DNA from 2 places in the Pleomorphochaeta naphthae genome. Region 1 is predicted to be linked to the other one. Evidence: riboswitches for the same ligand, from Rfam matches in the RefSeq annotation. Region 1 holds a riboswitch; the other holds the start of a gene.
The links. Region 1 has a riboswitch for thiamine pyrophosphate ahead of ACZ5SO_RS15580 (thiamine ABC transporter substrate-binding protein). Riboswitches for the same ligand answer to the same signal wherever they lie in the genome.

Region 1 (3,426 bases):
TAAATTTTAAGATTCTTAGCGTATAAGGATCTACAAAAAGTTTAAAGAAATTAGATACAGTAAATTTATTATCTATTATAAAAGCATTAGAGAGAGTGCTTAAAAGAGGGAGTAAGAAAATAGCAAATAAGAGAACAAGCGAAGGTAATGGAAGTATCTTTTCATAAAGATTACGATTGTCAATATTATTTGTTTTCATACATCCCTCTTATTAATTATATATGAGTTATAACAAAAGCTTTCCTAAAAAGAAATAGGAAAGCCTTAAGAATATATTATTTACTCATTACTTCAGTCCATTGATCTAACCAAGTGTCTAAGTTTTCATCAATATCTTTAGCTTCCAAACTTAAAGTTACCTTAGGTTTAGGAGCCCAATCAAAAGCACTTGGCAATTCTGTTTTTAAATTTGTTGGATACATAGAATTAGCAGTTGCTATATCTAGTTGTGCATCTGTTAAAAGAAAATCTATAAACTGTTTAGCTTTTTCTTTGTTGTTACTACTTTTTAATAGACCAACGCCTTCAATTGTTGCACTATGTCCTTCATCAAAAATAATTGTTTGGTATCTTGTAGTATCTTCATACATTACATGGTAGACAGGAGATGTAGTATAGGAAAGAGTAATTGGAGCTTCACCTGAAGTAAACATACCATATGCGCTAGACCAACCTTCAGTAATTGTTAGAGCATTATCTTTCATATTTTCCCACCAATTTAAATAATCATCACCAAACACTTCGCGAGTCCATATTAGAAGACCTAGACCAACAGAAGATGTTCTTGGATCTATTAATAAAACTTTGTCTTCAAATTTTGGATCAGTGAGCTCTTCTAAAGAAGTTGGAAGTTCATCTTTACTAATTTTTTCACTATCATAGACAAAAGCAAAATTACCGTAGTCGAATGGTAATAATCTATTTTGAGAATCAAATTTTAAGAAATCTGGTATATCTGACAATGCTGGAGAATCATAACTTTCAAAAAGGTCACTTTTGTAAGCCTTTTGTGCCATATCATCTGAAATACCAATGATAACATCTGCTTTAGGATTAGATTTTTCTAATTCTGCTTTAGTTAACATTTCAATGGCATCTCCTGCAGAAATTAAGTTAACACTTATACCAGTTTTAGCTTCAAAAGCTTCAACAACTTTTTGACCAGGACCCCAATCCCCACAAAAAGCATCATAAGCATATACTGTGATTTCATTAGATTGAATTGGTGAATTCTCTTTAGTACCAGATGCAAAGAGAGCTAAGGTTGTAGCAAATAAGGCCACAACAATTAATAAGAACTTTTTCATATAAAAGCCTCCAAATTGATATTTGGCCTAAGGGTTGGATACAATAATGTATTTAAAGATAAATCAGATTGTCTTCCTACGCTGGCATTATCCAGATCAGGTTAACGGGTTTTATCTCAGGCAAAAGCCACCCCAGGACAATTCTTAGGGTAATAATGTCAATAATTCTTGTCAAGTGTTTAGCATTAGAGTAACATTGAAGAATGAGAAATTTATACTATAGTGAAGATATAAAAAAAATTGATGAAATATCACAAAAATCTTTTCATCAACCAGGTATAATTTTAATGGAACAAGCAGGATTAAAAGCTTGGTTATATATGAAAAAAAATATCAAGAAAGATGATAAGATTGTTGTTGTTTGTGGTGGTGGAAATAACGGTGGTGATGCCCTTGTTATGGCAAGGTGTGCTTTCAATGATGGCTTTAAAAATATTAAAGTAATTTTATGTTCTAATAGATTTAGTGAGAGTTTTTCTATTCAGAAAGAAATAATTGAGAGCTATGAGATTCCTATCTATGATTTTAAGTTACAATTTTCAGAAATTAAAGAAATTCTTAATTCAGCTACTGTGATAATAGATGGAATTGTTGGAATTGGTTTAAAAAGTAAACTAAGAGAAAATTTAATAGATTTAGTAACTCTAATAAACAATACAAAAGCTATTAAATATAGTGTAGATGTTCCAAGTGGCTTGTGTGATAATGTAAATGGGCCTTCTATAAAAGCAGACTACACATTTTCAATGGGGCCTTTAAAAATTTTATATTATCATTTTAATAATATATCTAAATGTAATGAGATAGAAGAAATTAATCCAAGTTTTCCACCTCAAGTGATTAATCTTATAAAACCAATTGCACAGCTAGATGATGAAAAGAAAGTAAATATCTCTCCTCTAAAAAAAGATGCATATAAGAAAACAAGGGGGCATTTAGCTGTCTTCGGTGGATGCAGTAAATACTCAGGAGCATTAAGATTAACTAGTAAGTCAGCTTTTAGTTCTAGATGTGGATTAGTAACTGCTTATTGTGATAAAGAGATATATAATATAGTAGCTACAGAAAGTCCTTCAATAATAGTTAATAAAATAGAACCTTCTATTGATTTAAGTAGCTATAATGCTATTTTAGCCGGCCCAGGGTGGGGAGAGAATAGGGAAGATTTATTGTTAAAAATCCTCTCTTTTAATAAACCTATGGTTATTGATGCTGATGGAATAAAATGCTTTGCTTCTTTATATAAAAAAAATAAAAGTAACATAATAAATGATAATCAATTAGTTTTTACCCCACATTTAGGAGAACTAAAAGTTTTAGCTAATGCAGTGTTAGAAGATTATTCAATAGATAATACTAAAGATTTAATCGACAGTTTAAAAAGATTGAGTTTTAAATTAAAGGCGACAATAGTTTGTAAAGCAAGTGTTATATATATAGTTTCACCTGATAAATTACCATTAATTTTATATAATCTTAATCCAAGTTTAGCTGTAGCTGGTAGTGGAGACGTATTATCAGGTTGTATTGCAGCACTTTTAGCTTATGGATTATCTGCTCATGAGAGCTCACATGAAGGTGTTAAGCTTCATATAAATGCTGGATATGAGGCAAATAAAGAGTTAGGTTATTTTGATAGTGAAAAACTTATCACATATATAGGAAAGCAATTATTATGATGCAAATTTGGTTTTTTACCATAATTTATTTAGTTTATACTAGTTTAATATTATTAACTCAAGAGTTTGGGGTAAAATTCCCAATTTTATTAAATATGAGAGAATTTTTATTTAACAATAGAAGTGTTCTCATTTGCGTAATGTTTTTAGGATATATTTTAGCAATAATTAATTGTTTTTTACCAACTATTCCCGGTCCAATAATTCTTGGAGATTTATTTCCAACTATTGCATTATTATATTCAGCTTTATGGTATAATATAAATCTATTTAAAATTAATGAATTAAGTATAGTCGAACCGACTAAGCGTAAAGCGAAATTTAGGATGGCAATTATAATATTTAATATTGCTCTATTACATTTGATACTACCTAATTGGGTGTTGTTATAAGGAGAAAGTAATTTATGAAAAAAGATATAGATACTTTAAATGAGAGAA
Region 2 (3,426 bases), 130 kb from region 1:
TTTTTAAATACTTCAGTTTTTTCTGAAGCAATATACTCATTGGCTCTTTTAAGAATTTCTTCATTACTAATTTGCATTAATCATCCTCCATAATTCATCAACTGTATCTACCATTGGCACATTAAACTTTACCAATTCTTCTTTATCTCTATAACCCCAAGTAACTAGAGCTACTTGAGATGTTGCATTTATAGCAGTTTTATAATCTACTTCACTATCACCAACATATAAGACTTCTAAAGGCTCTAAATTATATCGTTGGCAAAATTCAATTATCCTAAGACCGCTAGGTTTAAGTATCCCATCTTTAGCACCACATACATAATCAAATTTTATACCACTAAAAACTTCAGGAACAATTTGTTTTACAATTTGATCATCTTTATTAGATAATACCCCAAAAGGAATCTTAAACTTTGTTAAAAATTCATTAATTTTATCGTAAGGTTTACAATATTTAGTTGGATTTGCTTTATAATAAGTTTGAAGTTCCACTAAAGCTATATCAACTTCTTCTTCACTAGCTATATACCCTCGTCTAGTAAAACTAGTTTCTATTGCATTTCTAAGTCCATGTCCTACAATTTCTCTACATTCACTAATTGATATAGGAGAGAGGCCTCTATTGATTAAAGGAACATTCACAGAAGCTTTAATATCTTCTAAGGTATATAATAGAGTTCCATCTAAATCAAATAACACTGCTTTTATTGGCTTTTTTTTCATGAATTTAATTATTAACAACTATAGGTATTTAATCAACCTTTGTTTTGACAATTAAAAGAAAAAACTCTATTGTTGTATTATGAATATAATAAGTATTAAATCGGGTAAAGAAAAACAAATTAAAAACCATCACCCTTGGGTTTTTTCAGGAGCAATTAATAAGGTTAATTGCACATCTCCTTGTGTTTGCAAGGTAGTAGATTCAAATAATAATTTTATTGCACTAGGGTATTATGATAAATTGTCACATATTCCAATTCATCTTTTAAGTTGGAAAGAAAATGATATTATAGATGATAAATGGTGGGAAACAAAAGTTAAAGAATCAATTTTAAGGAGAAAGAGAATTTTATTAGAAGCTAATAAAACAAATGCTTTCCGTCTAATTTTCTCAGAAGCTGATTTTATTCCTGGCATTGTTGCAGACTACTATAATGGGTTCATACGTGTTATTGCTAGTTCAAGAGTTGCTTTTGAAATTAAAGATATAGTAGTTAAAACTTTATATAATATATTAAAACCTAACTTGATTATTTTAAGCACAGATCCAAACTTTTGTGGACTTGAAGGCTTAAAAGAAATAACTCTTTACTACAATGAAACTGGATATTTCAAACCAGAAACTAAATTTGACCCTATACAATTTAAAGAGGAAAATATTTTATATGAGATAATTCCTGGAACTGGTCAAAAAAGTGGTTTTTTCTGTGATCAAAAAGATAACAGAGTAAAAATAGAAAAGTATTGTAAGGATAAAGTTATCTTAGATGCTTTCTCTTACACAGGGGGTTTTACTCTTCATGCTCTAAAAGCTGGAGCTACGAAAATTCATGCACTTGATGCTTCTAACACTGCTCTAAAATCTCTTTTAAAAAATATCCATATCAATATTAATAATAAAATACTTGAAGAAGATGCAAGAGAAAAAGTTACTACAAAAGTTTGCAATATCTTTGAAGAAATGAGAAATATTGAAGATAATTATTATGATATGATGATATTAGATCCACCTAAACTTGCTAAGAAAAAAAGCCAAGTCGAGGGAGCTTCAAGAGCTTATAAAGACTTAAATAGAATGGCTATGAAAAAAATTAAAAATGGTGGAATTATTGCAACTTTCTCTTGTTCTGGTGGGATTAGCTTAGAAAAATTTAAAACTATTTTATCTTGGGCAGCTATTGATAATAATATGGAAATCCAAGTTTTAGAAACCTTAACAGCTTCTAGTGATCACCCAACTAGATTAGCTTTCCCAGAAAGTGAATATCTCTGCGGATATATCTTAAAAGTAATTAAATAATTGTCTATATTATTTAATAAAAAGCTTTGTTTCATCTAGTGTGAAATAAGGCTTTTTTCTTTTTTGAAATAACTCTTGTCCCTATCCTTTTTAAGTGCTAAGATAAAATAAATTTAAAGAAGAACCAGGGGAGCTTGTAGGCAAGCTGAGAGGAAGTAATTAACTTCGACCCTTTAACCTGATCTGGATAATACCAGCGGAGGGAGTTTCAAAAGAACATCTTTCTATATTATCAGTGTATTGGTTCGAAGGATGTTTAGTTGCTATATCTCAATTCAATTCTCCTTTGGTTTGGTGCCGCAATTTCTATAGCTGAAATTTTTACAGGTACTCTATTTGCTCCACTAGGTTTAAAACTCGGTATTACGATAATTATCATAGGACACCTAATCGGCTGTTTCCTTATGTATCTTGTTGGTCTAATTTCATCTAAATTAAAGCTATCTGCTATGGAAAGTACTTCTATATCTTTTGGAAAAAAAGGAAGTTACTTTTTTGCTACTTTAAATGGATTACAACTTATAGGTTGGACAGCTGTAATGATATATTCAGCTGCTAATGCTGTTCAGATTCTAACTCCAAATATCAAATCCGTTTATTGGTCAATTCTCATTGCTATTTTAATTTGTATTTGGTTGTTAATAAAATTTAGAGAGTTAAAAATTCTACCAATTATTGTAATGACTCTCTTATTTATTCTATCAATTTTAGCTAGCAAAAAAATATTTTCTCCAACTAATTATACAGCTATGCCATCTACTTTAAATATTTTTACAGCACTAGAATTATCTATTGCTATGCCTTTATCATGGCTTCCTTTAATAGGTGACTACACAAAAGAGGAAGGAGATCATAAAAATATACCACTAGTTAGTTCTGTTGTTTATTTTTTAGCAAGTTCTTGGATGTACATAGTTGGCTTAGCCTGTGCTCTATTTTTTAGAGAAAGTGATTTTACTTTAATACTATTGAAATCAAATATGGGAACTATTGGCTTATTAATAATAATATTATCTACAGTTACAACTACATTTTTAGATGCATTTTCCTGCGGGGTAAGTTTTTCTATTTTTAAAGTTAATGAAAAGATAGTTTCTATTCTATGTGTTGCTATAGGTTTACTAATTTCTATCTTTTGGAATCAAGGAAGTTTAGAAAGTTTTCTGTACTTAATAAGTTCTGTATTTGTTCCTATGGTAGCTATAGAAATCACTGATTTCTTTTTCATAAATAAAGATATTAGCAGTTCAAATTTAAATCTTCCAAATTTTATTATTTTTATAATTGGCTTTATTCTTTATAGACTTTTATTAAACTATAATTTCCCTCTTGGAATCTCAATACCTGTTTTAATAACTACTTCTCTTTTAGTAATAATATATAATTTTTTAATCAAAAAA

Region 2: linked by a shared signal. The riboswitch ahead of cytX (putative hydroxymethylpyrimidine transporter CytX) and the one ahead of ACZ5SO_RS15580 (thiamine ABC transporter substrate-binding protein) in region 1 are both predicted to bind thiamine pyrophosphate.

What each region holds. Positions count from the first base shown of each region.
Region 1 is NZ_AP042457.1:3,431,767-3,435,192, forward strand. Features, by position in the region: gene ACZ5SO_RS15575 (ABC transporter permease) at 1-199, opposite strand, end outside; gene ACZ5SO_RS15580 (thiamine ABC transporter substrate-binding protein) at 276-1,307, opposite strand; TPP riboswitch at 1,365-1,452, opposite strand; gene ACZ5SO_RS15585 (NAD(P)H-hydrate dehydratase) at 1,511-2,986, shown strand; gene ACZ5SO_RS15590 (hypothetical protein) at 2,983-3,378, shown strand; gene ACZ5SO_RS15595 ((deoxy)nucleoside triphosphate pyrophosphohydrolase) at 3,393-3,426, shown strand, end outside.
Region 2 is NZ_AP042457.1:3,304,330-3,307,755, reverse strand. Features, by position in the region: gene ACZ5SO_RS15000 (phospho-sugar mutase) at 1-77, opposite strand, end outside; gene ACZ5SO_RS14995 (HAD family hydrolase) at 67-726, opposite strand; gene ACZ5SO_RS14990 (class I SAM-dependent rRNA methyltransferase) at 806-2,026, shown strand; TPP riboswitch at 2,143-2,248, shown strand; gene cytX (putative hydroxymethylpyrimidine transporter CytX) at 2,287-3,426, shown strand, end outside.